DNA from 3 places in the Lentisalinibacter salinarum genome. Region 1 is predicted to be linked to each of the others. Evidence: riboswitches for the same ligand, from Rfam matches in the RefSeq annotation. Region 1 holds a riboswitch; each other region holds the start of a gene.
The links. Region 1 has a riboswitch for cyclic di-GMP ahead of ACJMKZ_RS17755 (hypothetical protein). Riboswitches for the same ligand answer to the same signal wherever they lie in the genome.

Region 1 (4,395 bases):
AGGACCAGTGTTTGAGCCCATTGAACAATCCGCCATTGTTAGGAACTGTTCAGCTAGCAGCCAAGACTGGGCTTAGCAAAACTAGTGAGCAGGATCCAATAGAAACCTGCCTCGCAACGTTTTTAAAGGCCTATCACGCCCTCAGAGCGCAGAGGACTTTATCTGCCACTTGCCGAGCTAAATCGATCCTCTCAGATTCCGGGACTTCGTCGATAACCATATTCTCTGAGTATTTTTGGTCCTTGTTATACATAGGCAGGGCATCAAATTGGATCGTGTTTTCAGCGCCGAAGATGTTCTTCATCATTCTGCCATGGCAATGCATGAAACAACCATCTATCACAATCACTTTATCGGCTTTCTTTGCCCAGTTTGCCATTGCCGAATGTGGTGCTGTAATCATCTCGCCATGGCATCCTCGACTATATGGCTCCTCTTTCGCCACCATGTGAGCTGCGATCCGAGCAATTTCTCCGCGAAAGCATCCTCCCGCGCATGAAATAACGGGAATCCGCTTCTTAGCGATCATTTCTTTCCCGACAACCTCACCAAGTGGACATACTGGTTTCGCAGCGTCCACCTCAAGGCCAATTTTTCGCTGTAAATTCATAATTTATCCTCGGCTTTCCATCGAGTGGCCTACGTTTACCCTCATCTCTTCTTCCAGTCTCAGCCTGAGCTTACAGCCACTTATTTCTGGAGGTTGTTAAACCGAGCATTTCAGCAACTCAGTGATCGGGCAGGCTCCAGCAATCGTGATATATACACCACCCAATATAATGAGTCCGGCAAGTAGGAATGCCCAGATTGCGAGTGCCATCCCAAATGTCTTAGTCACGCCGTTGGACTTTGACGATGCAAAAAGGACGAAGTAACCAGCAATCGTCCAAAATGTTGCGGGAAGAAAACTGAAAAATAAGCACATGTCAGCTCGCCTCTATCGATTGCGCGTCTTCGGTTTGCTCATTTGCGGTGACTCGAGCGAGATTGTTTAGCTCGACAGTCAACGGAAATCCGAACTTTAGATTCGCATTCGTAATTCCAACCAACTGCATCCCCAAGATGACATCGCAATTGATGTCCGCGAGGGTTTGCTCGACGGTATATCTTGCCGATTCGCATCCCATGACCAGAGCAGCCTCATATTTTTCGGCCTGCTTCAACAATCGGGTTCGCTGGCCTCTCGTCCAAAGACAAGTCGCAGGGCACGGGAGGTAGCTGGTAAAGACGCCAGTTTCGATCCCGTCGTGCTCAAGAGACTTACGGGTCTCGCCTACATAGTCTTCGTAGGCGGGTGTCTTAATGCCATGCTTGAAGAATTCGATGAAGGGCAAGTTTTCGTCACTTGCCAGACTGACAGGCGGGCAAATCGGGCATGAGACAATAAGCACGGACCTATAAGCTTGAAGCTTGTTAGAAAGATCCAATGGCTCCAGGTGAAGAGGCATAAGTAACCGCCTTGGCGGTGAGCAGATACGAGAAAATTGATCGCCGCTTGGACCAACTGCCTCGGCAGCCCGGCGATCTTGGGTCCCTCGGGAAGTCAGCAATGGCTTCTCGGAGGAAGCGAGGACCCGTGGCTTTGCGTCACTAGCTTTCGCCAGGTTTGCCTTTATCGCAAGTACTAGTTTCTCGCTTTTTTCTTGACAGTCAATTCTGGGATTTGCCTAGCGTCCGCTTCGAGTCGATAAGCGACCCTAGCGGATTCAAGAACGTGGGCTACGCGCGGCCAGAGGCCGAAAGGTCGGTTTCCGGCCAGACGCGGCTATTGGCGCGAAGGAACAAATGGCGCAATAAGAAGACCAACGCCAATGCCGATCAGGATAGACGCTACGAAAGTCAGAGCTGAGGTTTGTAGAAAAATCAGCCCGGTGCCGAGTCCGGCCAGCGTTCCCCCACCGATCACCCAAGTGCTCTTGTCGGTACGTGTAGCCATAGATGTCACCTCTATTCTGATTTGGCGACTTGCCGCCAGCGGAAGATGCATGGGTTGACTAAGCCCAGCGCCGCTCTGTCAACGCCTAACGCTCCTCTATCTCGAGCAGGTGATCAATAGGGGATACTCGCAAGAGGTAGGCGCAGCTTAATGACTCGTCAGGGTATCCGGGGCGCTCGATCAGAACCGTCGGCCCGGCCAATCTACAACACAAGACCTACCTTTAGCGGTCTGGACGACCGGTCCTCCCCCCGGTGCCCACCAGCACAATATTGCCGGGACGAGGATACGGCATTTGGCTGCGAGATACGGTGAAGCTCGGTTAACCAAACGTCCGCTTCGGGTCGATAAGCGACCCTAATTTGAGCCGGTCCTCGGTCTAAAGCGCCTCACAGACCGAAAGGTCGCTTTCCGGCCAGAAGCGGAAAAAAAGCCCCGCACTGGGCGGGGCTATCGAACACGGTGAACAGAACGCTTCTTAAGCCGTCTGGCGTCTGCGGGCAAAACCCATGCCGAGAAGGCCAGCACCTAGGAGGGCAAGGGTTCCGGGTTCGGGCACCTTGTTGATGCGAATGTTATCCAATGCGAATTGGAAGGGAAGTCCGTCCGAACCGTTGTCCCTCGTATAGATCCGCGCAGACACGATATCGGCGCAAAATCCGTCGCAGCCATACCCTCGGAATCCGAAAATGCCGTCTGTCCAGGCGCCGACCGTAAACGCGCCGCCGCCCGCGTAGACGACATCAACCAGGAACAAGAAAGTCTCTTCGAGGTAGTCCTCACCAAGCGAGAAACCCAAAAGGTCGAAGGCTCCCCCGCATGTCATCGTGATATCGCTACCGAAGATGTGAGTCGTACCGTTATCGCTACCATCCACACCGTTTTCCGTGCCGGCAAAACTGTCGCCGGCGACAAAATCGCATCCTCCCGATGTGACCGAGTAGCCACCAAAGGCGAAATCAACTGCTGGATCAGTTCCTCCTGGCCTCGGCAGCGCAACTCCCGGATCTTCGAAATCGATAGTGATCTCGTCCGCGGTCGCCGTCATCGGTGATAGCGAGACAGCCACAATGGCTAGACAGGTGCTTCTTATTCGGTTCATGCGGCTCTCCCAAGTGGCTGCATCTGAGGTACAGAGCTCCCCGAGCAAATTCTATACCAAATCGTCAATATTCTGACTTTACAGAGGGTTGAGTCTGCCCCTGCGCCGCGCGTTTTGTAGATATGTAAAGAAAGCTGACGATACTTGGCAGCTTGTATCTATTGCGCCAATAGAAAATCTCGTCCGCTTCGGGTCGATAGGCGACCCTAATTTGAGCCGGTCTTGGCTCTATGGCGCCTCACAGACCGAGGGGTCGGTTTCCGGCCAAGAGCGGGCGGTCGAAGTTGAGGCTAATAATCGGATCCGCAGCAAAAATTTGCTTCGGTCACACCAATGCCGTACCGCTCTTCGTACACCTGCTGGTACCTTCTTGGGTAGCGGTTGTAGGCTTCGCACTTTTCTGCGCTTTTTCCTCTCAGGGTCCACCTATCGCCCAAGAACGGGTGAAACTCTTCGTCGCTAAAACTCCAATAATAAGTTCGACCGTTCGCATAGATCCTGAAATGTGGATCTCTCAATTTACCTTCGCGAGGGTTGGGGACTCTATCCTTCACGGCCTTCTCTAGCATCCTCCCGACGTCTAGCTGTTCCGCCGACGTCACAAAGATATTCTGCGTATCGTCATAGATACACGCATTTTCGTGATCGGGAATGTCCTTTAGCGCCGCAGAGACTGCTTCCTCGAATCCAGGCTCGTACCAGAATTTCGCGATCGGCGTAAACCAGACCGGTAGAAAAAGCCACAATGTGCCGACTGCTGCTAGCCCTACTGCGGCAATCGCCAGTTTGGCAAGTAGCCTGAGAATCTCACGCATTCCGGAAGACGGCTTCGGGTCGACTCCGCAAATCATACCTCAGAGCGCCGCTAGGGTCGCTTTGCGGCCAGAAGGAGCCGCTGGGGTCAATCCCAAGAGACGGAGATATCTGTCCGATGCTTTCCCAGATCGGTGAGAAGCTGAGAAAGAGCTTCCGCATCTTTGGGGAGTTTCTCGCGCAGTTTTGACAATCCGTGGAAACGCAATTGAGATGGTAGATCGCTTAACTGCGGATCAGTCATGCAGTCCCAGCACGCGTCCCAGTTCTTACCCCACCAATCTGGAAACGACATTTCTTCAGCAAGAATCGCGAAAAGCTCATTCTTCGACGACGCATTTGAAAGATCAATCGTACGATTCGTCGTCATTGCGCGAATGTCGCATTTGAGTCAGCAGCGGAAAGTATAGCCTGATCCTGGCAACTGTCGCCTCGCGGCCAGAAGCGCTCGCAACTTGCTCCGAATCAGATGGAGTCGTTTCGCCGATGAGCATCAACCAGTGCGTTGAACATCTTCTCTGACGACGACGTTTTTGATGCCCGT
Region 2 (13,716 bases), on a different contig from region 1:
CCTTGCGCTCCCGGGTCTCGGCCAGCGTATAGGAGGGTGCGGTGTAGGCCTGCGGCCGCACCGCGTAGAGAAACTCCCGCTCCTCGCCGTGCCTCACGGCCAGCGCCGCCTCCTCGTCGTCCACGGTCACCTCGACGTCGTAACCGGCTTCCCGGAGCTCTTCGGCCACCTCCATGAGCGCCGGATGGATCGTCGTGCGCAGGAAACGCCCCACCTGCTCCCGTTTCGGCATGCGGATGATCGAGCGCAGGTGCTGACGCCACGGGATCGCGGCCTCGCGGATCTGGATGCCGACCGACATGTCCTGGCTGATCTGTCGCATCCGCTCGAGTCTGAGGCTCTGCAGCAGCCCGTAACAGACCACCAGCATGATGAAGGTGAACGGCAGGGCAGCCGTGATGGAGGCCGTCTGCAGGGCCGTGAGCCCGCCGGCCAGCAGCAGGGCAGCCGCCACGACGCCCTCGAGCAGCGCCCAGAATGTGCGCTGCCAGACCGGATTGTCGTCGGAGCCTCCCGACGTGATGATGTCGATCACCAGCGAGCCGGAGTCCGACGAGGTCACGAAAAACGTCACCACGAGCACGGTGGCGATCAGCGAGGCGATCAGCGAGAACGGGAAGTATTCGAAGAACCTGAACAGCGCCGTGGGCAGATTCTCCTGCACGGCGGCGCTGAGCGCACCGGAGGCCGCCCCGAGATCGAGTTCCATCGCCGAGTTGCCGAAGAAGCTCAGCCAGATGAACGTGAAGCCGACCGGCACGAACAGCACGCCGACCACGAACTCCCGGATCGTACGTCCCCGGGAAACCCGCGCGATGAACATGCCGACAAAGGGCGACCAGGCGATCCACCACGACCAGTAGAACAGCGTCCACCCGCCGATCCATTCGTTGGGCTCGTAAGCGTAGAGCGTGAAGGTCTTGTTCACCACTTCGCTGAGATAGGCGCCGGTGTTCTGCACCGCCACCGTCAGAAGGAACGCGGTGGGTCCGGCGACGAGCACGAAGACGAGCAGGATCAGCGCGAGCAGGAGGTTCCATTCGCTGAGGCGCTTGATGCCGGCATCGAGGCCGGCGACGACGGACACCGTGGCCATCAGCGTGATCACGGCGATCAGGAGCATCTGCACCGGGACACTCTCCGGCACGTCGAACAGGTACGCCAGGCCCGCATTGACCTGCAGTACGCCGAGACCCAGCGACGTGGCCACGCCGAACATCGTGCCCAGCACGGCGAAGATATCGGCCGCATGGCCGATCGGGCCGTGGATCCGCTCGCCGATGAGCGGATACAGCGCGGAGCGCACGGTCAGCGGCAGACTGTGGCGGAACGAGTAATAGGCCAGCGCGAGTCCGATCACCGCGTAGATGGCCCACGCGTGTATGCCCCAGTGGAAGAACGTGATCTTCATTGCCTCGCGGGCAGCTTCCACCGTGCCGCCGGCGCCGGTCGGCGGATTGGCGAAATGGGTGACCGGCTCGGCCACGCCGAAGAACATCAGGCCGATGCCCATCCCCGCGCTGAACAGCATGGAGAACCACGAGCCGTAGCTGTAGTCCGGCTGCGAGTCGTCCGGACCCAGCTTGATGCTGCCGTAGCCGCTGAAGGCGATACCGAGGCAGAAGATCACGAACGTGGCGACGGCCAGCATGTAGAACCAGCCGAAGGTATCGGTGATCCAGCCCTGGATGGCGGAGAAGACCGTGTTCGCCGTCTCGGGCCAGATCGCGCTGAACAGGACGAATACGAGAATCAGACCGGCCGCACCGATGAACACCGGCGGGTTCAGGCGAACTCTGACTTTTTCATCCCCGGACTGCATGGATAGTCATGCATCTTAACCCGCAGACCGGCTCTCGGATCAATCGAACGGTCAATACGCCGCCACCACAGGGCTACGGCCGGCTCAGCCTGCGACCGTGCCGCCTGCATCGGCCGCTTCTTCGGTATCTTCCGGCGAGGCCGTGCCGGCGGGCCGCGGCAGGAGGCGCGAGACCATGATCAGCGCCACACCGACAACGCCCAGCGCCATGAATAGCGTCAACGGGCGGCCATGCGGGAAATCCTCCAGGATCAGTTTGGCGCCGGTGACAGCCAGCACCGGGTAGGCGAGCCAGCGCGCCTCCGGCCATCGCCGATACCTGCTGGAAAGCGCGAGAACCACCGAGGCGGCCGCCAGGATGGCGGTTCTCAGCGCAGCCAGCATGCCAGGATCGAGAGTCCCGCCGGGCCCACGCGCGACCACCGGTGCGACGACCGCCACCGTGAGCCCGCCGACCAGGCATATCGAGAGGACCAGCACGATCAACTGCGGCAGGCCGGCCGCCAGGCCCCATCTCTTCGAGCGCTGCGCAACCGGGATGAAGAGACAGGCGACAGCTGCCACAGCGACGATCACCTGGGGAACGGTCACGGATGGCCAGCCGGCAGCCTCCGCGGTGAACGCGCCCAGACCGGCGGCGAGCCCACCCGAAAGCACGGCTGCAGCACCGAGGAATACGGTTGCCTGCAGGCTGAAAGCGACACGACGCTGGCGGCCGCTGATCCGGGCCGTCGCGAGGGCGAAGAGTGACAGGAGCACTGCGGCAGGACCCGACGGCAATACCAGCGCACTGCCGCCGATCACCAGCACCAGTGCGAGCGTGGTGTAGAGATAGTAGCCCGGGCCCCGTCCGTCGGAGAAGGCCGTGGAGCCGGTCGGCAGGAATCCGAGCGCATAGCACGAGAGCCCGATCAGCAACGCCGCTCCGCCGAGACCCGACAGGTACGAGGCCGGGACCGGCATCGCGAGCGCCACCGCCGAGACGACGGCTGTTGCGGCGAAGATCTGAATGAACTCGAACAACCCGGGCTCGTGCCGCAGCAAATGGGAACGGATCGCCGCACTGGCCAGGTAGACAGTCCACACGGCCAGACCGAAGAAGTAGGCCGAAGCCGGTTGTACCGGCCAGTTCTCGTTCATCCCGACGGCGGCCAGCAGAACGATGGCGGTATCGGCTCCCAGTGCTCCTACCCACTGGATGCCTCTCAGGCCGGTCAAATAGACGCACCACAGCGAGCCGGCGCCGAGGAGCAACAACAGGAAGGAGAAGATCACGGCCGCGTGGGTCTCCTGGAACAGCATCAGGGCGGTCGCGACCGTGCCGGCCAGCGTCAGCCAGGCGAGCACTCGCAGCCGCCTGAGCACAGCCACAGCCATGGCCATGGCCGCGAAGACCACGAGCGCCACCGCGCTCTGCAGCGGAGTCAGCAACCCGAACCGGGTCACCGCTTCCACGAGCAGCGGCAGAAAGAGGATGACCGACAGACCGCTGTACAGCCCTGCCAGGACCCGTTCGTCGGAGCGGGCGCCGGCACGGTAGCCCATGACGAGCCAGAGGAGTGCGTAGCCCGCGCCGATGGGGATTCCCGCAATCACCGACACGAAACCGAAATCGGTAATGGCACGGAGCAGATACGCGCCGCCGAAAATCAGCAGCACGCGGCCGAGGTAAGCCGCAGCGCTCGACAGTGAATCCCCGCCCGGCTTCCGCGGGCCGACCCGTTCCTCGGCGCTCGTCGCCCCCGCCGTCGGCGAACGAATCTTTTCATGCTCCAGGGCCTGGAGGCGCCTCTCTATCTCCGCCAGCCGACGTTCGATCTCTCCGTTTCGATCAGCCACGATTCCCCCCTGTGTCCTCGTGACACCGTTACGCTCCCGCTCGGAACGAAAAAAGGGCCCCGGCTGTACCGGCGCCCTTTTCCCCGATACACATGACGGTCCGCTCTATCCGATACCAGCGTCCTGCCGTAATGCCGGTATGAACTTGTTCAGGACCCAGAAGATCAGGAAGGGCAGCGCGGCCACCGTCAAAGCCCCGAACAGTCCCTCTTTGAAAGTCTCGATGCTGTGCGGAATCAATGGGATCTCGTAGTGCATGTATCCCGAGAACGACAACGAAAAGGCCTGACCGCCTATGACCACGTTCCAGCGCATCATGAATACGCCGAACAACACGAGTATCAGCGCCACCACGGTACGTCGGATGGTACGCCCCGGCAGTGTGAGCAGCAGCAGGGGCACCAGATTGCCGAGGCCGTACTGGAGCACGAATATGTTGATGAAGTCCTTCCCGTACATGACCGATCGCAGGATGTCCCATGACTTCATGGCCGTATAGCCGCGGAAGATCAGGTCCAGCAGTTCCAGGCTGATGGCCGCCACGAGGAAACCCAGCAGGTATCGTGTCGATTTCGTGATGGTCTCGCTTTCGACGCCCTTGATCTGCGTTGCGTCACGCGCCGCTCCCGTGCGCCGCTCGCGGAACGCTTTCCACTCCATGATCACGATGTAGGTGAGCATGCACAGCGCGATACCCGAGACCACCGCCGACATGATGAAGATGACCGGCATCAGCGGCGACATCCACAGTGCATTCGCCTTCACGGAACCGAAGATGAACCCGGCGTAGCCGTGCAGGAAAAGGGCTACCGGGATACCCACCGCCGCCAGGATCCGCGCGGCCTTGTGGTCGATCCTGAGTGCCGCGTCGCTGGTGTCGTAAGCGCCCAGCGTCAATGCCCGGTAGACCAGTCGCTGCGCCTTGTTGCCAAGTCCTGCCTGTCCCTTGAGCAGCTCTACCTGACGCACGAAATAGGCGCGATAAACGAACCAGATCTCGCTCAGCACGATCAGGCCGTAGGTGGAGAACACGATGCCGAATGCCGCGATCGCCGAGGTGAAATGCGGGGTCAGCAGCGGATGGGATGCGCGCAGCGGCTGCTGCAGGTGCAGCAGCAGCGGGACGGCGGCCACAGGCAACAGCGCCAGCGAGAAGACCAGGGAGAACTGCGCGATATTCTTGAGATCCTTCTGGCCGAATACGTGATAGAGCGACGAGAGCACGAAGGCGCCCGCGACCAGGCCCGTCATATACGGATACATCACGATCTGGATGCTCCAGTAGATGAACTCGTTCGGATAGACGAAGAGCTCCTTGACGGTCCACTCGGCACCATGGACGAACATTTCAGAACTCATGGTTCACCTCACTCTCTCGTCCAGCCCCAGATAGAATACGTGCGGTTCCGTACCGTACTCGTCCTTCAATACCTGCACGCGCTCCGTCATGATGATCTGTGTAACGGGATCGTCGGGATCGCGCAGATTTCCCATCCGCCGAGCGCCGAAGGGGCAGGCCTGTACGCAGGCGGATTCCAGCCCCTGGGAGATTCGGTGATAGCACCAGTTGCACTTGTCCGCCGTCTTGGTCTCCGGATGGAAGAAGCGGACGCCGTAGGGACAGGCCATGATGCAGTAGCCACAGCCGATGCACCACTCACGATCCACCAGCACGACCCCGTCGTCTGTCTGGTACGTCGCACCCACCGGACAGACCTGTACGCAGGGCGGGTTCTCGCACTGATTGCAGAGTTTCGGTACGAAGAATGCCTTCTCGATGTTGTCCGGATCGATCGCCTCGCCACGGATCTCTGCGGACGTGTAACCGTCCCTGCCCGCATTCGGTGAATCGACGTGCGTCTCGCCGTCCTTCGTGACGACATAGCGTTCGACCCATGTCCGCGTGATCGGCGCGTCATAGGGGATCTCGTTCTCGAGCTTGCAGGCTTTCACGCAGAGGCCGCAGCCGACGCATTTGCGGGTATCCACCAGGAAGACCCATCGCAGGTTCGACTTTTCGGCCAGGGCGCGGGCCTCGCCCGGGGCCAGGCTCAGTACGGTGATCCCGGGTAGCGCCGCCGTCAGCGCTCCGGCCATGGTCTGCTTCAGGAACTTGCGTCGGGAGCAACTCATCGCCTGTCCTCCAGGTCCGGGTGATGGGGATCGTGGCACTTGCGGCACTCGGCCTGGCGGCCATGACGGTCGCCGTTGACGCCCGGCAGTTCTCTGCGCAAGCTCGATGGATAATCGAGAGTCTGGTGACAGCGCAGACAGAGATCCCGGGAGGCGTCGATCGGGAGCTTCTTGACCTCCCTGGGGTGTCCGGCGGCGGGTCCGTGGCAGTTCTCGCACTGCATGGCCGCGTGCTTCGAGGCGGCTACCTCTTCACTGTTCTCGCGATGGCAGCGTTCACAGCGCTCCCGGCCCCGGTACTTCACCGGGAAGTCCTTCCATTCCTGGACGTTGCTTGCGCGGTAATAATGGTAGGTGAAGCTCTCGCCGTGGACGCCGAAATCATCCGGCACCATGAACACGCGCCCGACGAGGACTGCCGCCACGACGGCAATTGCCACCCACAGCGGACGCAGCCAGTGCTTCTTCATGCTTAACCCCCAGTCGACGTATACCGACGCCGCCGATGCCGAGATACCACCCGGCCACCGCGGCTCAGCATTCGTACTGAAGGCTCGTATCGACTGCGGCTCGCTCGAGGCCGTCGGAGAATCATGTCTTGCGCGCCCTCGCCCCCGTGGACGCCGGTCCTCCGACCGCTGCGAGCGGGTCGCCGTCGAGTCAGTCCGGTGACTTCCCGCGGCGCCCTGCTCTCGGGGGCCATGGTCCTAGAGCCGAACCGGCGCGTTCAATAAGGAGAAGCCCTATCGGTAGATACCCTGATAAGACCGGTCCGGCCCGTGTCCAATGCGAAATCGCAATTCTCACATGCGTACGCGAAGATAGGGTCTGGTATGAAGCGTAACGCGACATACGGGATGGAAGGAGGCAAGGAATGACGAGTCAAAGGAAGAACATCTTCGTATTCGGTCTCGATGACTTTCATCGTGCCGATCTCGAATCGCTCCCGCGGGCGGGCGAGTTCTGCTTCCATCAGTTACTCACATTCGAAGAGGCGACGCGGGCCGACCTGCACCCCACCGACGAGATGCTGCCGAAGGCGCAACGGATACTGGAAGAGTTCGATGGATCGGTCGACGGCGTCATCACCCACTGGGACTTTCCCAGCACGGTCATGACACCGATACTGCGCAAGCGACTGGATCAGCCCGGTCCGAGCGTGGAAGCCGCGCTGATGTGCGAGCACAAGTACTGGTCGCGGGTGGAGCAGAAGCGCGTGGCGCCGGACGTCGTACCTCCCTTCGCGGCGGTGAATCCGTTCGCCGACGAGCCGTTGTCCGATCTGGACCTCGACTTCCCGTTCTGGCTGAAGCCCGTCACCGCTCATTCGTCCAACCTGGGCTTCCTGATCGAGGACCGGAAGGACTTCGAGAAAGCGTTACCGAAGATCCGGGACAACATCCACCTGTTCGGCGAGCCGGTGAATCATCTCATGGGATACGCGGACATACCGGAAGAAATCGAGGGCATCGACGGTTATCACTGCATCGCGGAGGCGATCATCTCAAAGGGCCGTCAGTGCACGCTGGAAGGCTACCGCTACCAGGGCGAATTCGAGATCTACGGCGTCGTCGACACGATCCGCGACCGCCACGTGCAGAGCGTGCTGTCACGCTACCAGTATCCCTCCTCCGTCCCCCGCGACACGCAGGAGCGCATGAAGGAGACGGCCACCGCGATACTGGACGGCTTCGGTTACGACGACGCGCCGTTCAACGTGGAGTTCTACTGGGACCGGGACAGCGACGAACTGGCGCTGCTGGAGATCAACGGCCGCATCTCCCAGTCACACTGCCCGCTGTTCGCGCTGGTGGACGGCGCCTCGCACCAGCAGGTCGTGATCGACCTGGCCCTGGGGGAGCGGCCGCAGCCGCCCCACCGGCAGGGCGACCACAAGGTCGCCGCCAAGTTCATGATGCGCGTCTTCGAGGACGGCGTCGTCGCCCATGCGCCGGGGCCGGGTGACGAGAAGCTGCTGGAGGAGCGTTTCCCGGAGGCACGCTTCGAGTGCCACGTCAGCGACGGGCAGTCGCTCGACGAACTCCCGTTCCAGGACAGCTACAGCTACAACATCGCGGACGTCTACCTGGGCGGCGAGGACCAGCACGAGCTGCTGGAGAAATACGAAGAGACCAAGCAACTCATACCGCTGGAGATCCTGCGCCGCCCCGAGATCATCTGACGGGCCGCCCTACTGGACCGTCTTCGTGGCGGGGGCGGAGTAGTCGCTCTCTACGCCCGAGGTGTTGTAGGACGTCGCCACGAACTCATAGGTGTCCGGCACCAGGTTCTCCACCACGTAAGTCGTCACGCCGGGATTGTCGATGGTCACCGAATTCGGATAGCTGCCGGACGTGGTCCCCCAGTAGATGCGATAGCCCGCCAGATCCGTCAGCGCCGTGCCGTCCGTGTTCTCCGTGGGCGGCGACCAGCTCAGGGTGACCGAGCCCATGGCGATGGCCTCGACCGTGATCGAGAACGCACCGAGGGACGCGGAGGCCTGACCGTCGCTCACGCTGATGACGATGTCGGCGTAGGTGCCGACGTCCCCGGCCTGCGGCGTGCCCGACAGGCGGCCGGTAGCGGCATCGAACGCCGCCCACGCCGGCTTGTTCGTGATCGAGAAGCTGAGGCTGTCGCCGTCCGGATCGGTGGCGCTCGGCGTGAAGCTGTACTGTGTGCCCTCCGTCACCGCCTTCGCCGGGCTGCCGGAGATCACAGGCGCCGAGTTGGTGGCCATGGCCTGCACCGTGATCGTAAAGGCCGGCAGCGACGCCGAGTCCTGGCCGTCGCTGACGCTGATCGCGATATTGCCGTAGGTGCCCGAGTCACCAGTGGCCGGCGTGCCCGCGAGACGGCCGGTCGACGTGTCGAAAGACGCCCAGGACGGCATGTTGGCGATATCGAACACGAGCGCGTCGCCGTCCGCATCGCTCGCGCTCGGCGTGAACTCGTAGGCCGTCCCCTCGTCCACCGACGTGGCGGGGCTGCCGGAGATCACAGGCGCACTATTGCTCACGACCGCACGCACCTCGATGGCGAACGGCCCCAATGCGGCCTGGGCCTCTCCGTCCGTGACGGTAATGGTGATGTCCCCATAGACACCGGCGTCGCCCGGGGCGGGCGTGCCGAAGAGCCGACCGGTGGCGGTATCGAAACTGGACCACGCCGGCATATTCACGATATCGAAGGTCAGCGAATCGCCGTCCGCATCGCTCGCGCTCGGCATGAAGCTGTAGGATGCGCCTTCGCTGACCGTTGCGGGCGGGCTGCCGCCGATGGTCGGCGCCGAGTTGGTCACCAGTTGCCGTACCTCCACCGTGAACGGACCCAGCGAGGCCGTCGCTTCGCCGTCGCTGACCGTGACGGTGATATCGGAATAGGAACCCGCGTCACCGGCGCCGGGCGTTCCGAACAGCTCGCCGGTACCGGCGTCGAAACTCGCCCAGGCCGGACGGTTGGCGATCTCGAAAATGAGGGCATCACCATCGGGATCGGACACGGTCGGTGCGAAACTGTAGCGCTCGCCTTCCGTAACGACCGTCGGCGGGTCGCCACTGATCGTCGGCGGGCTGTTCGTCGACGGCGTGTCGCCGTCGTTCCGTGTGGTGCCGTTCACGGTATCCAGCTCGTCCTGGCTGCCGTCGGCCACGGCGATGATCGTGTTGTCGAGTAACTCCACCGACTCACGGGGCACGATGCCCTCGATCTGTTTCGGCGAGATGCCGGAGTCGAAACCGGAGAGCACCGCCTCGAGATCGTCGAATTCCGGCGCGGGCATCACGGCCTTGGCCGCCGCCAGGCCGATCCGGACCTGCTCCAGCGCTGCGGCGCTCACGGGCACCTCCGCCGTGGTGGCGCCCGCGGCATCGGGCATCACCTGTCGGATGGAATCGTCCATCGGTCCCATGGCGTCGACGCCGTTGACCTGCAGACGGTTGGCGATCGCCTCCAGCAACGTCTGCGTCGCGGCCACCGTCGCCACGGCAGCGATGCGCGCATCCGCCTTCGCGCCGCCGGCGCCGTCGAGCTTCCCGTCGGTGAGATCGGACGCGATCGCCGCCACGACGGCGTCGCCGTCCACCTGGCGGCCCACGGCGACGAGCGAGTCCCGGGTGCGCCGGATAGTCTCGCCCAGCGTCTCGGAAGCCTTCACCATCTCCGCGATGGTGGCAGCGTCCAGTGCCTGGGTCATGACCGGTTCTCCGGTCAGAGTGACGAGACCGCTGTTCAGCTTCGTCGTCACGCGGTTCAGCGCGATGGCGAGGTTCTCTTTCGTCAGACCGCCCGGCAGTTCGGCTGCGAGTTCCGCCGCGAGCGTGCTGAACGGGTTCAGATTCGACACGGTCTTCTTGCCCGGCTCGAGCGCCACGCTCTTCAGCACGAAATCCGGCGCGAGTCCGGTCACCAGGTCGGTACCGCCCTGCGCGTCGATGGACAGCGGATAGTGCTTGCCCTTCGTGCGTACGGTGATGTTGTAGCCCGCGCTGGCATCGCTGGTCATGCCGCCGAGTTCGGTACCGTCCGCGGCGACAATGCGAACGGCCGCGCCGATGATGGGCCCGTCACCCACGCTGCCCGACAGTTCGTGATCGCGCAGGATCTCGCCGGTGGCGCCACCGGGATCGTTCGCAATGGGCTGCTCCGCCACTTCCTCTTCCATGAGACAGCCGCTCAGCGCGAGCGACATCACGGGAAGAATCAGCAGCCTGTTCAGTATTGCTGGCGCGGAATATAGGCGCATAACGGCACTCCTGCCTGTGACGGGCGGGCTATCCGATCAAAAGACGCAGCTTCAGGCTGCGGGGTAATGTCGAATCGAAACGCTGCCGGGGGTCGGCGAACGAGCGCTCTTGTTGTTGGGACGCCGGCATGAGGCCGGTGAGCGCCCTGTTCCTGTTGGCAACCCCGCTGTCTTAGGCTCTCGCCCGTAGACCGGTGGCTTTGCGTCCCGACCTTTCGATCGGTTTGCCCTTTTCAACTAACTCGATTCTCTGTCGTCAGCAGACCTCGTTGTTCGAGACTGTCTGTTGAGGACGAACTTTAGCACCAGTTATGTGGAGCACAACATGTCTCAAAACGCCGACACGTAGATGCCGAAATGCGCTGCGGCGAGTCGCGGTGAATTATGTCGTCTGCGTTTGTGCGCGTCGGTACGAAGCGCGGCGGGAGGAGTATTTTCCATAACAAAAAAAGAAAGGCCCCGCGCGGAGGCGGAGCCTTTGCTCTGCAGAGTTGCGCAGCGATCCTACTTCATGGTGATCTCGCGCATGAGGTACGCGCCGGTGATTTCGCGCATCGCCGGATAATTCTGTACGAGTTGCTCGGAACGCTCTTCCTGCTCCTCGCTCCACTTCGCCATGAACGCGTCATAGCGTTCCTTCGACGGCGCAAGATCCGCGGTCTCCGCGAACTTGATCACCAGAAGTAGATTGAAATCCCCGCTCGCCGCGAGCTGGCTCGAGTAGATGGCGTAGTCCTCGATATGACCGAGCTCCTTAGCGAGGTCGTTGGCGGCCACCCAAGTGTCCCGGATCCCTTCCAGGTAGGCATCCATCATGTTCGGCTTCACCTTGATCGCCGAGATCTGATAGACGGAGTCGCTGATATCGTAGTCTTTCCAGGGCTCCAGTTCGGCCATCGCCGAGGACGAAAAGGCCAGCAGAACGGCGATTGCCGACAGTCGGATAATGCGCATGATTCTCTCCCTTGTTTCTTCGTTGTTGCGCTTGTCGTCCGGTCCGCGACTGCAGGCCGGATGCGCAGAGAATAGCACGGTCGGAAAAATCGTTGGCAGGACGCACCGCTAGATCGACCGCAGACTGTCCCGTGTACGCAGCCGCGCGTCGCGACGCACCTGCGCCGAACGGTAGCGGCGTTTCTCGTCGTCGGTCTCCGGCAGCACGTCGGGCACGGCCGTGGGCCGGCCCGCCTCGTCGAGACCGACGAAGGTAAGGTACGCGGAGACGACGTGCCGGACCTCGCCGCTGCGGCTGTTCTCGGCCACGACGCGCACGCCGATTTCCATCGAGGTATTCCAGGCACGATTGACGGAGGCCTTCACCAGCAGCGTCTCGCCGGTGCGCGCAGGAGACAGGAAGTTGAGGCTGTCCACCGCGGCGGTGACGCAGGTGGTGCCGCTGTGGCGCTCCGCCACGATGAGGGCCGTGCGGTCGCACAGGGCCATCACCAGCCCGCCGAATACCGTCTGCTCCGCATTCAGGTCGTTGGGAAATATCTTGTAGACGTTCTGCTCGACGGCGGAATGCGAAGGTGCTCGACCGGGCATGCTCATGGTCTCTCCCTCTTCGATCTGTCCAGTGCCAGGACGACGAGACGCCGCATTATCCGTTGCCCGAGACCTTCGGGTGATCCCAGTTCCAGCCGTTCCAGGTGATCCTCGTACCGGCGAGAGTCGTCGGAGCGGCCGGAGCCCATCGCCGCGAGCGTCATGCGCAGCCGATCCGGCAGCCGGGCGGTGGCGCCCTCGAGCCACGTGAGCGCCCCGGCGAGTTCCTGCTCGACGGTCGTCAGGTCGGTGCCATGGGGATAAGCCGGAAAATACGGCGCCACGTCGGGAGCGTCGAAGATCGATTGGAGCGCTTCGGGTGTATTCAGCCGGGCATCGGCGGAAACCGCGTGATCGGCCGGCACCTTGCCCGCCGTTCTTGCGGACGACAGCAACTCGTCCTGGAACGCGGAATCCGCGATGTCCAGCATCCGGGCGATCACCTCCCGGTCGGGTCGGCCGCGGGTCGCGGCGATCCCGTATTCGCTGACGAACACGTCCCGGTAATGACGCGGCACCGTCGCATGAGGGTAAGACCAGCGGATGTTGGACTGCGGCCTGCCGTCGTGCAGGCGCCGCGCGCGCAGCATGAGTACGGAGAGTCCGTCCGGCAGCGCCTGGGCCATACTGACGAAGTCGAACTGCCCGCCTACGCCGCTCACCACACGCCCCCCCTCGAGTCCGTCGGATACGGCGGCTCCCAGCAGGGTGGCCATCATGGTCTCGTTGATGAAGCGGGCGTCCCGGCGCTGGCGCCGCTTTCGTTCCTCGTCACCGTACAGCGTGTTCACCCGGGAGATGCCGGTCATGTTGATGAGGCGGCGCCGGTCCTCCGGCAACTGCCGCAGTGCCTCGTAGAATGCCGAGGAGCCGAGGAAGAAACCGCCATGCAACACGGTCTCGTCCCCGGCGTCCGCGGGTCGTCGCAGGATGTCCCGCTCGAACAGCGAGTAGAGGGCGTCGCTCATCAGCTCGCTGGATCCGTACAGCCCCTCGCGGAACCGTCCCGTCTCGATCGGCAGTGCGGCGCGCCGGGGCGATGCGCTGCCGCCGGGCAGCCTATCCAGCACGGCACGGAACAGGTCCGGCTGCTCGTTGCGCAGCGCCAGGCAATGGGCCACCGCATCGCTCAGCGAGCCGATGCCGAGCTGGACGGTGCCCCCGTCGGGCACGAGGCTAGCCACGTGCATCCCGGTGGCGTAGTCGGCCGCCTCGACGGGCCGATTCGGCAATCCGAACAGCGGGAACTCCCACTCCGGCGCATCCAGGACGAAGTCGAATACGTCCGCCGGCACCTCCGCGTCGCCGGTCATGTATGGCAGGCGGCGGTTGACCTGCGCGACCATCGCGACCTCCCGGCCGGCCGCCTTCGCCTCCCTGAAGGCCGGCAGGAGATCCAGCGAGATCTCCGGATTGCAGCTCAGGCTGTAGCTGCCGGGGCTCTCCGGGCGCGCGGAGACCAACTGCCCCACCACGTTCACGCCCAGCCGCATGAGCTCGGTGACAACCTGGCTGTAATTGATGCTGGTGTAGGACTGCTGCGCAGACGGAGTATCCAGATACGCCCCTGGCCGGAAGTAAAACTCCCGCACCTCGATGTTCGGCGGCAGCGTGCCGGCGCGGATCGCCTGCG
Region 3 (13,716 bases), on a different contig from region 1:
CCGTCACCTGCTTGCTGATGGCGAGCTGCTGGGCGTCGCCCACGACTACGACGGTGGGCTCCGGGCCCGTCGCCGGGTCGCCGTCGCCGTCGGTGAGGAGGTCCGGCAGTTCGTAGCTCGAGACCGTGGCCTGGTTCTCTATCAGCGTGCCCGGCACCGCATCGGCGTTCACCAGCAGGTAGAACTGCACGGTGGCCGAGGCGCCGGGGCTCAGCGTTCCCTCGCCGGCGCCGGGCAGCGGCGGCGTGAGGTCCGCAGAGGACAGGGGCAATCCGGCCGCCAGCGGGAAGTTGCCGCCGTCCGGCTGTCCGGCGGCCAGGCCGTTCAGTGTGGTGGTATCGGCCACGTACGTCGTCCACTCGGGCACCTGGTCCACCAGTTCCACGACCGTGGCGGGCACGGTGCCGTTGTTGTAGACCGTGATCGTGTAGCGCAGCGTATCGCCCGGATCGACGATGCCCGGCGTGCCCAGGTCGTCCTGCAGCGCCGCCGACTTCTCGGCGTAGAGAAGCGGCAGGCGGCCGACCACGTCGCGGGTGGGATCGTCGGCCACCGGTGTGCGCGGGTCGTCTGACGGTCGGTCGATCACGCCGCCGTCCGGCGCGCTCACGAAGGCCTGGTTCGAGATGACGGTACCGTCCGCGGCGTCCGGGTCGACCACGACGTCGAAGACGATCGTCGCGGTATCGTCGGCGTCCGGGGCGGCGGCGGCGGCGGGCAGCAGTCCCGGCGTGGCGTCGCCGGGGGCGTTGATCGGGATGCCGTCGGCCAGCGGCGAGACGCCGCCGTCGGCGTCCGCGACGCCGACACCGTTCAGCGTCGTGCTGCCGGCGACGTAGGTGGTGTTGGCCGGCACGGCGTCGGCGATTACCGCGTCCCTGGCATCGTCGGTGCCCGTGTTCCGCACCGTGATGGTGTAGCGCAGGGTCTCGCCGGCGAGCAGCACGTCGGGATCGCCCGTGACGTAGGACGAGACTTTCTCCACCGTGAAATAAGGCGCCGACTCGATCAGCACGCGGGTGGGATCCTCGTCGCCGGTCACGTTCGGATCCGCCGGCCCGTTGACCAGGGGATCGTCGCTGACGGCCACCGGGTTGCCCTGGTAGACCAGCTCGGACTGGTTGGTTACGTAGGTGCCGTCGCGGATCACCGACGCCAGCGTCACCTCGAATTCCACGCGCACCGTGTCCCCGACACCGCCGAGACTGAGGCCGCCCACGTCGAGGAGGCCGGTGCCGGCAGCACCGCCCGCGGCATCCGTATTGGCGGCAACGGCGCCGGCGGGCAGCGTGACCACAGTCAGCGTGCCGGGCTGGAATGCGGGCACGTCGTTCAGCCGGTCCAGCTCGTCCACGAGACGGAACTCGTCGACCGGCGTGTCGCCCAGGTTCTCGACGTAGAGGCTGTAGCGCAGCGTGTCGCCCGGCGTGGCCACGGCGGCAGGGTCTTCGCCGGTGGTCACGTTGACCACGGTCTTCTCGAACAGCAGCTCCGGCGAGAACTCGACCACCGTGTGGGCGTCCTCGTGGTCGAGCACGTCCACCGTGCCGTCGGTAATGGTACGGCTGTAGGTGCGCGCGCGGTCGTCCGGGGTGGAGACGTCCACGCTGGACCATTCGGTGGCACCCGCAATATTGGTGAATGCCGCATCGGCCACCGTGTCCGCGTCCAGGCCGGCCTCGTAGGTAACGAGGAGCCGCTGATCCGGGGCGATGCCGCCTGCCGGCGACAGCACCTCGAGTGTGAACGTGCACCCGGGCCGGCCGGTGAAGGACACCGCGTAGTCCGCGCCGGCGGTGAGCGGTGCGGCCACCGCGGTGGTGCCGTCCGCCTCGAACAGCTGCGCGGTGACCTGCGCCGGTGCGGCGTCGCAGAGCCCGCCGTCGGCGGTATCCGGCAGCAGATCGGTCAGATAGACGTTCCAGGCCGTCGAGGTGCCGACGTTGTGCACATCCAGCGTGAAGACGCCGGTCTCGCCCGCGCGCAGGCGCAGCGGCCCGTATTTCTCCAGCGTGAGCTCGGGCTCGACGATGGTCATCGGGCCGCTGACGGCGCCATCGCCGGGTCGTTCGGTCGCCCCCTGCCCGTCGAGCTGGTTGTAGGTATAGGCCGCGGTGTTGGTGAACTCCAGGCCGGCGACGTTGGTCGGCGTGTCGCTGAGCGCCACCGTGATCTCGACCACCACCTGCTCGCCCGCGGGGATATCGATGCCGTTCGCCGGATCCTCGATGACCAGCGAGGTGGCGGTGCCCGTATTCTGCGGCGCCCACCCGGCCGGCCCGGACACCCGGGCGACACTCACGAACTCCAGGTCCGCGGCGGAAGCCGTCAGATCGTCCACGATGCGCACGTCATACAGCGGCGCGCTGTGCGGCGTGGTCGGCACCGTGAGCCGGTAACTGAAAGCCTCGCCGATGGCCGCGGTCGGCTGCGTGGTCGCCTTCGCTAGCGCCGGCGGCGGCTCGGCCTCGATCACCACCGTCGTCGGATCCTCGTCGCCGGGCACGTCCGGATCGGCCTGGCCGTTGACGGTGGGGTCGTCGCTGTCGGCGAGTTTCACGGCACCGATCAGCTCCGACTGGTTCGCGACCACGGTGCCGTCCAGTATGGCTTCGGCCAGGGTCACCTCGAACTCCACTACGAGCTCGCCGTCCGCCGGCAGATCGATATTGGTGACCACCAGCTGGCCGGTGCCGTTGGTGCCACCGAAGGGATCCGTCGCGGCGGTGGTGGCGCCGGCGGGCAGCGAGCCGGGCAGTACCTGCAGCGAGCCGGGCACGAACACCGGTGCCGCATTCAGCGAGCCGAGATCGTCGCGGATCGCGACGTCCTCGAGGGGGCCGTCGGTGGTCTGCAGCCGCAGCGTGTAGCGGAGCCGGTCGCCGGGCGCGGCGCTCTCCGCCGGATCCGCGCCGCTGGTGACGTTCGCCACGGTCTTCTCGAAGAAATAACCGTACAGCGCCGTGGTGACCGTGTGCGCGTCCTGGTGGTCCGCCGTGCCGACCGTCCCATTGGTCACGGGGCGCGCGAACTCCAGCCGGTCCGGGTTGCCGGCCGCTCCGTTGTACCACCGGGTGGCGCCGGCGACATTGGTGAGCTGGACGCCGTCGTCGGTGTCCGCGTCGAGCCGGCTGCGGTAGCGGATGATCAGATGCTCGTCCGGGCCGATCATGGCCGCCGGGGTAAGCATGTCGAGTGTGAGTTCGCAGCGCGGGCTGCCCTGCCAGACCAGATCGAAGTCCACGCCCGGCGTCAGCGGACCCTTGCCCGGCACCGGCGTGACGCCGTCCGCGGCATACACCTGCGCGTCCAGGATCTCCGGCTGGATGTCGCACATGCCGCCCTGGGGTCCGTCGGGCAGCCGGTCCACCAGCGCCACGTCCCAGGCCTCGCCCAGTCCCGTGTTGTGCACGTCGATGGCGAACTCGCCCCACTGGCCGAGGTTCAGCGTCCGGCCGAGGGTCGCCGGCCCGGTCTTGGTGACCACGATATCGGGACCGGCAATGGTCAGCGGATCGGAGATGCCCCACTCGCCCGGCAGCGGCTCGTAGAAGATGCCGTCGATCAGCCGTCCGAAATCCCACTTGGCGGTGTTCACGAACTGGGTGCCGATCGCGTTCGCCGGCGAGTCCTCCAGCACCACGGTCAGCTCGATCACGATCTGCTCGTTCGACGGGATGATCGGGAAGTTGTCGAAGGTGAGCACGCCGCCGTCGTTGTCGAAGGTGTGTGCCACCGGCAGTCCCGTGCTCTCCCAGTAGGCCGTGTGGCTCACGTAGGTGAGATCGACCCCGGTCGCGTTCAGGTCGTCGATCAGGGTGACGCCGTGTAGGTCGTTCAGGGATCCGAATTCGTCGATGACCGTGCCGGTGCCGGCGTCGAACAGCACCGGCATCGTCAGCGTGTAGGTGAACGGCACGCCGATCGACGCCGTCGTCGTGCCCGGCGGGTTGTCCTTCTCGATCTTCTCGACCGGGATCAGCAGGTTCTGGCAGCCCTCCTGGATGGAGCTGGAGGAGCCGTTGACGAACCAGATGCGATGGCCCGCGACGCTGTTGCAGGCCATCTCGCCGGTATGGACGACGTTGTCGAAGACGATCAGCCAGCGCTCGTCCGTCTGGCCCGGCTGGGTCAGGAAGCTGAAGTTGGTGTCCAGCGGATTGGACGCCGGGAAGTTCCGGATGGTGCAGTTGCGGTCGATCTGGATCTGGGCGGGCGCGACGTCGCCGGCGAAGCCGTCGATGGTGCCGTTCGGGAACTCCGAGCAGTCCACGGCCCAGGACGGCGCGGCGGCCAGCACGAGCACGGCGAAGGCCAGCAGCCGGAGTACCGTCCGGGCGCTTGCCGATGTGTTGGATGTTCTGCTGCTCGCCATGTGGTGCCTGTTCCACCGGCGGCGATCGCGTTGCCTGAGAGGCCTGGACCCTGGCGTGATCCCGGGTCCGGATTCGGGCGGTCCCGCTGTCATGGAGCCGTCGGGGCTCTGTAGACCGGAGACTTTGCGTCGCCACCTTTCGGTGGTTTTGCCTTTGTCAGAATCTCTTCTTTGTCGGTTACTCGTCGTTCGTTCAGGTAGTCGCCGGGAGGAAATCGATCGGGTAGATGATCGTCATCGCCGCGATGTCCTCCTTGGCGCCGAAATCGAAACCGCTCACCCTGGCCACGATCTGGTCGGCCAGGTCCGGCGCGCCCATGTCACTGGAGTGGAGGCGGCACATCGAGACGCTGCCGTCGGGTTCGATGGTGAGCTTCAGCACGAGCTGGCCGCGCAGCGTCGGGTCGCGCCGCAGCTCCCGGTTGTACAGGCGGTACAGCGCCGCCTTGTAGCGGTCGAACACGATCTGGATCTCTTCGTCCGTGCGCCCGGCCGACGGCCCGCCGGCCCGCGGCCGGTCCGCGGAGCCGTCGCCGCCGATGGAAGTCGCGACCTGCGTGACGCGGACGCCCTCGATGCCCTGGCCGCCGGCGCCCCCGCCGACGTCCCGACTGACGCTCGCCAGATTGATGCCGCCGCTCGACCCGGGCGCGTCGGTCGTGACCATGGCCCGCGTCGGGCGGCCCACAGCGGACTCGCCGCGGTTGCCGACCCGCGCGCTTGCGCCGAGATCGGCCGACGGTCCGGAACGCGCCCGCTGCGCGAAGCTCTCCCGGAAAGCGAGGATGCCCTTCGAGCGGACCTCCTGCTTCGGCGCGGACTGCTCCGCCACTTTAGCGGGTTCGGTAATCTCGGGCATCTCCTCGGGCGGCGATTCCTCCACCACCTGCTCCTCCGGCTCGGGCGGCTCCTCGATCACCGGCTCCGGCTCCGTCTCCACCGTACGCGCCGGCGGCGGCGGCTCGGGCTGGATGAGTCTGGCCACACGCTCGGGGACCTCGATCAGCTCCTCGTGCTCGGGGATGGGCAGATCGATCATGCGCAGGACCAGCGCCACCAGTACGCTCGCAGCCACCGTGGCGGCCAGCGACTGGCGGAAACGCCGGTCCTCTTCCACGCCCCGCGTCCAGGGCATGATCATGCGGCGGAACGGCAGCGGCGAGGGGTCGCGTTCCAGCACCCACTCGTTCAGCTTGCGCTCCTGCTCGTCCCGAAGGTCGTGCAATTCGGCCTGCAGATACTCGAGCACGTCGTCGCGCTCCTCGAGTTCCCGCGCCAGCTGGTCGCGCCGCTCCTCTATGCCGGCCACACGATCGCAGAACGCCGTGGCCTGCCTGCGGACCTCGGCCAGGTGCGTGCTGCGGGCGTCGGCCGGCAGCGTATCGCGCCAGAAAAGGTCCGCTGCACCGAGGCGCTCCAGCTGCTCCAGCGAGCCGGTGACCGCATCGAGGAGTTCGTATTTCTCGCGCTCGCCCGCGAGGGACTGCAATTCCCCGCTGGCGGCGCGCAGCAGCTCCTCCAGATCACCGAGCTTCTGCTGCTCGGCATCGATCTGGTCCAGGAGCGCCTGTTCTTCCCAGGTTTTCTCGAGACTCACTGCATCACCCCGATGAAGCCGCGGCTAGGTGGCGGCGCTGTCGGCGGGCTTCTGTACGACGGCCAGCGACACCTGGCCGTAACCCTCGCCCGTGCACGTCGTCATGATCCGCTTGATCACGGTGAACGGGACCGATTTGTCGGCCAGGATCGTGACCTCCTGGCTCTTCGCGACGGAGCGCGTCTTCGGCCCCACCACGCGCTGACTGATCTCCTCCAGCCGCGCCGTGATGGGCTCGATGGTCGCCGTCTCCGACGCCAGGATCTCGCTGACCCGGATGACCGCCCGCCCCTGGACGAGCACCTCGTCGGGGCTCACGAAGATCACGACCGTCTCCCGCGGCTTCTCCTCCACCATGGACTCGGGCAGCGTGACCTGCTTCGGCGCTTCCATGACCTCCACGGATCCCGAATTCACCAGCAGGAAGAAGACGAGGATGGTGAACACGTCCATCAGCGACGTGAGGTTCATCTTCGTCACCTTCGTCCGGTTGCGCGTCATCCGCTTCAGACGTCGGGTGTTCGTCATCATGGCGCCTCTCCTACCGAGATCTCCGGGAACAGGGCCACCAGCTGGATCTCCCCGCTCTCCTCGGCCTCCATCGGCCGGCTTCTGACCACGTCCATCACCTGGATCAGGTAGTCATAGGGTATGAACGGCTCGAGCAGGACCGAGGCGGCGTTCTCGCTGCGGTACTGCCGCTTCAGGGAGACCACGTGCTCGGACAGCGTCTCGAAGTCGTACTCCTCCTCGACCTTCGGGATGGCGGCGATGACCGACCGTCCGTTGGTGAGCTCGAAACCGCTCTCGCGCACGATCACCTCCAGGCGGAAGTTTGGCTCTGTCGTGGCGGCGCCCCCCGAGGAGGACGGGAGATCGAGCTCCACGATGGTCAGCCGCGAGAAGACCGCCGTGATGAGCAGAAACGGCACCAGGACCACCATGAGATTGAGGAAGGTGGTGACGTCCAGCTCTGGCGTCTCTTTGGTGCGTCGCCTGTAATGATGCCGTTTTCTGATCATGGCACTTGCCTCCTCAGGCGGCGACCTCGTACTGACGCTTGGCCTTCTTGCTGATCACGTTCAGGGCCTTCACGGTCGCCATCTCGAGGCTGTCGACGATGTCGCCCGTCTTGCTCGTGAGCACCGCATGGGTGATCAGCAGCGGGATCGCCACCATCAGGCCGAACGCGGTCGTGTTCATGGCCACGGAGATGCTGGCGGACAACAGGTCGGCCTTCTCGGCGGGGTTCGCATTCGCGACGGCCGTGAAGGCCTGGATGAGGCCCATGATGGTGCCTAGCAGGCCGAGCAGGGTCGCGATACTGGAAGCCAGCGCCACATAGGCGGTGCGCTTCTCGAGCCGCGGCACGATCTCCATCATGTTCTCTTCCATGGCGATTTCTATATCCTCGCGACGGCGCACCGCGCCCTGCAGGGAGAGACCCATGTTCAGCACCTGGGCCACGGTGGACTCGTCCTTCGCCGTGACCTCGCGGGCCTTGTCGAAATCGCCTTTCGCGAGCAGCGGCTGCACCTCGTCCCACACGCGCTGGTTCTTCCGGGTGACCCGGTCCAGCGTGATGTAGCGCTCGATCGCGATGGCGGCACCCACCGCGAACACGATCAGTATCGGGTACATGAACGCTCCGCCCGAGGCGAAGAAACCTACGATCGAATAAAAAATGTCCATCACCTTTTCCTCATCTGACAGAACTTCGTGAGATAACTCACGGGGACTTGCTAGCGTAAATGGGTGTCACGGTCACAACGGTGATCCAGTGCACGTTCGCGGCTCATTCCGCACCCTCCCCGCCGGAGCGGATGCCGTAATAACGGAGTTCCCGCGCGAACACTTCCGGGTCCACCGGACGGGCGCGCTCGTCGAGCGAGTCCGCGAGGGACGGATCGTCGCCGAGCTCCGAACTCTTCCAGGGCACGATCACGAGCGCCTTCGGCGCCTCCTCGTTGCCGAGGATCGACATGCCCGACATGGTGTGCGGGTTGTCCGGTGTCGTGCCGGCGGTATCCTCTGCCGCCGCAGTCATGGCCTCGGCCTCCTCTGAAGACTCCGTAGCCTCGTCCTCGGCAGCGGCCTGCAGAGCGATGCCGAGCAGCGCGAGCGCGAACCACGGCGCAAGCTTAGCGAGATTCATTGCGTGGTCTCCCCGAGACGATTGCGGATGTCGGCGATCCATATGGCGGCCTCCTCGTCTGCCGTCACCGTCTTCATGTAGGCCTCGTAATTGGCCAGCGCGCACTCGGGATCGGCGAGGTAGAGGTCACAGAGGATCGCGAGGTTGCGGCGCGCGTAATGGAACCCCGGGTAGATCTCCAGCGCGGTCTCGTAGCTCCGCCTCGCCTCGTCGAAGCGGCCGGTCTTGCGATACACGATGCCGAGTTCGTTGTGCACGATCGGGTGTTCCGGATTCAGGGCACGGGCGGCCAGCAGCTCCGTCTCGGCAGCCTTCAGGTCGCCCATGCGGTGATAGGCGATGCCGAGGTCGATACGCGGCGCGCTGAGAGACGGCGCCTCTTCCGCCACCTGCCTGAGGAGCTCGATGCCCTGCTGCTCGCGCTCGTTCTCGAGCAGATCGAGAGCGGTCTGGTAGTCCTCGCGCACGGCCGCGCCGATCCGCGCCTCTTCCGTGATGGTGAAACCCACGGCCTCCTGGATCTCGATGCGCGCGCCGGGCTGCTGCTCCGGTGCCGTGGCGGCGCAGCCGCCCAGAATCAGCGCCAGCAGCACTTGCAGCGGACGATACAACGTTTTCATGGCGACTCACCCCGCGGTGCGCCGTGCGCCAGCCCGGATACACCGGTCACCTGGACCTCCGCCTCCGGCAGCACGACCGATTCCACGGCCGGGTCTGCCGGCGTCTCGGGCACCACCGGCATGCGATAGGCGTAGACGTCGATGGCGCCGAGGAACCCGCTCGAGATCTCGTTCTTGGCGTAGCGGCCCGGCATCATGACGGCCAGCCGGTCGAGACTCTGCTGTATCCAGTCGTTGTAGACGCCCATGGCCAGCAGCTCGAAGTTCTTCTCGTGCACGGCAATCGCCTGCTCCTCGAACGGCCAGGCCTCTTCCTCGAGGACCATCTCGTAATCCATGAGCTCGGCCTCGGTGAGACCCGCCGGCCGCTCCGACGCCATGATCGCGTCGCTGAACCGGTAGTAGATCTCCGCGATGTAGTAAGTGGCGGCCGCCGTGACCTCGCCCACCTCGTAGTCCACCAGCGCCTCGAAGGCGGCCATGGCAGCGTCCATCCGGGCCTGCTTCTCGGCAAGGCTTCGTTCGAAGGGCTGCGTCAGTTCGAGTTCCGCGAAATGTTCGTAGCTGAGCTTCGCCAGCACCAGTCCCGCCCGGGCTGCCAGGTAGCGGGTTCGCTCCGTGCGTTCGTCGCCGCCGTCGGCATCCCGTGCGACGATCTCGCGCAGTTCGTCGTGATAGCGCGCAGTATCGCCCCGGTCGCGGTAGATCTCGGCGATGCGGTTGCGGGTCTCGACGTGGACGTCCAGCGGCGCGGGATACTCGCCGACGTACCTCTCGTAGACGGCCAGTGCGCTGTCGGTCTGCTCCGCCTCCTCGTAGAGATCCGCGGCGACCAGCAGCGCTTGCCGCGCGAGCTCAGGATCCTCGCTCTCCGTCGCGATGCGCTCGTGTTCGGCGGCGGAGCGGGCGAGCTGGCCGTCCTCCCGGTAGATGTTCGCGAGCTGTCTGGTGGCATCGTCCGCCAGCTCGTGTTCCGCATGATCCACGCGGAACTCCTCGAGGACGCCGGCGGCGCCCTCCCAGTCCTCGAGTTTCACGAGAGCGGCGGCGGCATCGTATTCGGCCGCCGTGCGGATAGCGGACGTCGGCGCAGCGGTCTTCACGCGCAGGAAATGCTCTGCCGCCGCCCGGTAATCCTCGAGCAGATTGGCCTGCTCGCCCTGCTTGTAGATGGCGGCCGCGAGACCATCGATGATGGCCGGGCGCGACTCGTGATCTTCCGCCGTGAGCTCGAGCACACGGGCGTAGGCCTGCTCCGCGCGGGGATACTCGGTGATGTCCATCGACGAGTGGCCCACGACGATCCAGGCGGAGCGCCGCAGGGCCACCTCGGTCTCTGGATAACGCCCGATCAGGGTGTCTGCCGCGGCGATGGCGCGCCGGTAGTCCTTCATGGCGTAGAGGTCGTCGGCCGCCGCGCCGAGCACGGTCGGCGCCTTCTCGTGGCCGGGGAAAGCATCGGCGAAACGCAGCGAACTCTCCACCGTGCGCGCCTTGACTTCCAGCTGCCCGGCACCGGTGGCCCGCTCCAGGTCCTGGCGATGGGCGTACACGGCCGCATAGCCGGCGGCCGCAGACTGCTCGTGCTGCGGGTAGTCGTAGGCCGTGCGCTCGTACTCCAGCGCGGCGCGGGCGTAATCCTCGTGCTCCAGCAGCAGGTCGGCCAGCTGGTAGTTGATGGGCGGGGACTCTTCGTCCGCCGGGAACGAGGACAGGAACTCGCCGTACCAGGTCAGCGCCTCGGCATAGTTGTCCGGGCGCTCGTCCGCGAGCTCTTCCTGCTGATAGAGCGCATGATAGTGATTCGCCAGATCCTTGAGATTGGTCTTCAGGAAGCCCATCACCTCCGGCGAGGCCGCAGGATCGTAGTGCTGCCAGTAGTCCGCCTGCAGCGCGTAGCGCTCCGCGAATTCCTTCTTCGCCTCCACGACCAGGCGGGGGAATTCCCCCTTCTCGTAGATCTCGACGACGCGCATGCTGAAATGAGGCGCGACGCGATGGGCGGGATTCAGGTCGATGAAAGAGTTGTAAACGGCCGCCGCGTCCTGGAAGCGCAGCTTGTCGAGATAGAACTCGCCGAGGTTGCTGTAGATGCGGTCGCCGTAGCTCCGCGCGCCGTTGGCGGCGAAGTAATCATCGATCACCTCCGGCCCGCCGAGGTTGGAGAAGCTCAGGGAGATCACCCGGAAGGTATCGCCGATGCGGTGATCGTCGCCCCCCTTCTCGTCATCCCCCTCCTCGTCGTCCCCGTTGTCGAAGGCCCGGTCGAAGTCGAACCCCGTCGCCACGCGATGATCGAGCATCGCCATGTAGCGGTGCAGCGCCTCCTCGTACAGCGACTGCTTGTAGAAGGTCCAGCCGAGTTTGTAGAGAGCGAGTTCGTAGTAGGGCGAGGTCTCGCCGAAGTTGATGATGGCGCCGTAGGATTCCTCGGCGTCCAGATATTTCTTGCGTACGAAGAAGTACTCGCCCCGGCGGAACCAGACCTCGTCGACATAGCGCGAGTCCGGATATTCGCGCACGAAACGGTCCATCACCGCCATCGCATCGTCGCTGCGGCCGAGTTCGTCGTAGGCGCGGGACATCTGGTACAGGACCTGGTCGTTCCGCTCGTAGCCCGGATATTCCTCGAGGATGCGGCGATAGGTCCGGATCGCCTCCACCGGCCCGGCCAGTGCAGTGGCATCCACCCCGTCCGGCAGCGCAGGCGCCATCCCGTCGGCCGCCGGGGCCGGCAGGGTCGCCGCACTCGCCCGCGCCTCGAAGGCCTCGCTGCTCTCCGCATACTCGGCGATCCGGATGCCGTCGGCCGCGGCTCCGGCGCCGTTCGGAACCGGCCCGCGGGGTGCGCGCTCCGCGGCGATCGCCTCGGCATCCTCGTCCACGGCCATCTCGATGAGTTCGCCGGAACCGATCACGCCGAATTCCTTCTCGATCTGCAGGTCCGCGAGACGGCGCATGGCCTCGGGAGTCATGACGCCGGAGGGGGTCTCCTCCAGGTAGCGACGGTAACTCTGCTCCGCCCGTTCCAGACTGTCGGCGACGCGGACGTCCTCGAGATCCGGCTCCACGGCACGCAGATCGGCAAGCGTGTCGCGCTGCTGCACGCCGGCGCAACCGGCCGCGAGCAGCGCCAGCCAGATCATCGTTAGGTTGCCGGTGAGGTTGCCGGCGAGATTGCGGGACCGCGTTTTCATTCCGCCTCGCTCCGCGCCTGCAGCTGTGTGGCCCGGTCGTAGCTGTCGGCCAGCGCATAACGGGCGTCGTCCCGGAATTTCTCCAGCCGGTCGCGCCGTGCCACCAGTTCGTCGATGGCTACGACCTCCAGGAGCCGCCCCTGGCGGGCCATGAGCCGGTCCAGCTGCGCGATGGATTCGCCCACCCGGGTCTGCAGCCGGGCGAGCGGCGTGTCGTAGCCCTCGTAGCTGTGCGAGGCAGCCTGGCGGACGCGCACGAACTGCCGGTAACGGACCTCCAGCGCCGTCATGGCGCCGTCGAGCTCCTGCAGATGCTGGTGGAACGCGTCCAGGCGGTCGTGGTACTCGGTGCGCAGGGCCCACAGCAGCCTGCCTTCGAGACGGCGCACACGGACCCGCGCCACGTCGTCCGCGGCCACGCCCTGCTCGTCGAGTTGCTCCTCGACCGCCTCGAGTGTCGCGAGCATCCGCTGCTCGTCGCGGGTGGCGAGGAATTCGGGCCTGGGCGCGGTCAGCATCGACTGCAGGCGCTTCTTCAGCATCTCGTGCTGCTCGAGCCGCAGGCGCATGCGCGAATCGAGCTCGCGGAATTCGCTATCGATACCCGGCAGCAGCGGTTCGTAGTGATCCCGGCGTATCTCGACCATCTCTCCGTAGGCCTCGAAGCCGGACTGCCAGCCTTCGAGTTTCCGGCGCAGATCGGCGAGATCCAGATAGTTCTGCAGCCCCGTCTGGAAGTCGTGGGAGGCCATCAGTTCCATGAGGTAGTAGGTTTCCGGCGTCTCCGGCAGCGACCGGAGCCGGATCACCCAGTCCTCGTCCTTGCGGATCTCCTCGCGCACCAGTACCTCCAGGAAACGCCCCTCGCGGATGCTGAGGATGGAGGCATCCAGCTTGCCGAGTTCGGCGCCGTAGGTATCCAGGGCACGGCCGTAGTATTCCGCCGCGCGACCGTGCACGGACAGCTGGCCGTAGGCATACGGCAGCGCCAGCATGGCCTCCTGCGCCGCCTTGTCCGTCGTCTCGCGGCCCGCGAGGATGGACCAGGGCACGACGGCGCGTTCGTAGTTCTCGGCGCGGGTGGACGCCCAGCCGGAACTCAGCAGGGCCTGGTTGGAGAACGGGCCGTCCAGGCTCACGCGGTCGAGGTAGGTGGCGGCCTCCTCGTTGCGGCCGGACTCGAGCAGCATCGTGCCCAGCACCAGGTTGGCCTTGTCGCGGATCGCGGCTGCCGCCTCGTCGTCGGCCTTCACGCGTCCCGCCCGTTCCAGCTGCGCGACGGCCGCCGTCTCGCGGCCGTCCTGCAGATAGGCGATACCGAGGTTGTAGGCCACGAAGGCCTCCAGATCGCGCGAGCCCCGCAGGTCCTCGAGGACCGGGATGGCCTCATCCGGCCGACCCGTCGCGAGGTAGACGTTCGCGCGCAGGAAGCCGATGTCGTCGCGTATTCCGGCCGGCACTTCGCCCTCGATGCGGTCGAGCGCCTCCAGCGCATCGGGCATCTGGCCCTTCTGGAAATGAATGCGCGCCAGACGGTAGGCGGCCTCGTTGCGCACCGGCTCCTCGACGTCGCCCTCCAGCACGGCGCGAATGGCACGGCCGGCGCGATGGTGCATCCGGTAACGCAGTTCGAAGTCACCCACCGAGAACTCGGCGCGGTCGATGTGATAGTGCAGCGGATCGAGCTCGGGCTCGTCGAGGTCGTAATGCTGGCCCAGCTCCGTATCCAGCCGCTCCAGCGCATCGAAGTAATGCCCCATCTTCGCGTGATA

Region 2: it holds a riboswitch for cyclic di-GMP, as region 1 does, so the genes downstream of both, ACJMKZ_RS12605 (putative Ig domain-containing protein) here and ACJMKZ_RS17755 (hypothetical protein) in region 1, are expected to answer to the same signal.
Region 3: it holds a riboswitch for cyclic di-GMP, as region 1 does, so the genes downstream of both, ACJMKZ_RS13425 (hypothetical protein) here and ACJMKZ_RS17755 (hypothetical protein) in region 1, are expected to answer to the same signal.

Annotation. Positions count from the first base shown of each region.
Region 1 is NZ_JAPDRH010000004.1:475,086-479,480, forward strand. Features, by position in the region: gene ACJMKZ_RS17750 (putative zinc-binding protein) at 134-610, opposite strand; gene ACJMKZ_RS17755 (hypothetical protein) at 927-1,334, opposite strand; cyclic di-GMP riboswitch class I at 1,509-1,621, opposite strand; gene ACJMKZ_RS17760 (hypothetical protein) at 1,766-1,936, opposite strand; gene ACJMKZ_RS17765 (PEP-CTERM sorting domain-containing protein) at 2,415-3,038, opposite strand; gene ACJMKZ_RS17770 (hypothetical protein) at 3,329-3,853, opposite strand; gene ACJMKZ_RS17775 (barstar family protein) at 3,940-4,221, opposite strand; partial or broken gene ACJMKZ_RS17780 (hypothetical protein) at 4,317-4,395, opposite strand, start outside.
Region 2 is NZ_JAPDRH010000003.1:434,628-448,343, forward strand. Features, by position in the region: gene ACJMKZ_RS12575 (BCCT family transporter) at 1-1,822, opposite strand, end outside; gene ACJMKZ_RS12580 (hypothetical protein) at 1,907-3,661, opposite strand; gene nrfD (NrfD/PsrC family molybdoenzyme membrane anchor subunit) at 3,767-5,008, opposite strand; gene ACJMKZ_RS12590 (4Fe-4S dicluster domain-containing protein) at 5,024-5,794, opposite strand; gene ACJMKZ_RS12595 (cytochrome c3 family protein) at 5,791-6,264, opposite strand; gene ACJMKZ_RS12600 (ATP-grasp domain-containing protein) at 6,669-7,976, shown strand; gene ACJMKZ_RS12605 (putative Ig domain-containing protein) at 7,986-10,538, opposite strand; cyclic di-GMP riboswitch class I at 10,693-10,777, opposite strand; gene ACJMKZ_RS12610 (hypothetical protein) at 11,043-11,492, opposite strand; gene ACJMKZ_RS12615 (acyl-CoA thioesterase) at 11,601-12,089, opposite strand; gene ACJMKZ_RS12620 (acetyl-CoA hydrolase/transferase C-terminal domain-containing protein) at 12,086-13,716, opposite strand, start outside.
Region 3 is NZ_JAPDRH010000003.1:631,003-644,718, forward strand. Features, by position in the region: gene ACJMKZ_RS13425 (hypothetical protein) at 1-4,375, opposite strand, end outside; cyclic di-GMP riboswitch class I at 4,449-4,538, opposite strand; gene ACJMKZ_RS13430 (AgmX/PglI C-terminal domain-containing protein) at 4,569-5,972, opposite strand; gene ACJMKZ_RS13435 (ExbD/TolR family protein) at 5,997-6,503, opposite strand; gene ACJMKZ_RS13440 (ExbD/TolR family protein) at 6,500-6,994, opposite strand; gene ACJMKZ_RS13445 (MotA/TolQ/ExbB proton channel family protein) at 7,008-7,664, opposite strand; gene ACJMKZ_RS13450 (hypothetical protein) at 7,768-8,127, opposite strand; gene ACJMKZ_RS13455 (tetratricopeptide repeat protein) at 8,124-8,747, opposite strand; gene ACJMKZ_RS13460 (tetratricopeptide repeat protein) at 8,744-11,944, opposite strand; gene ACJMKZ_RS13465 (tetratricopeptide repeat protein) at 11,941-13,716, opposite strand, start outside.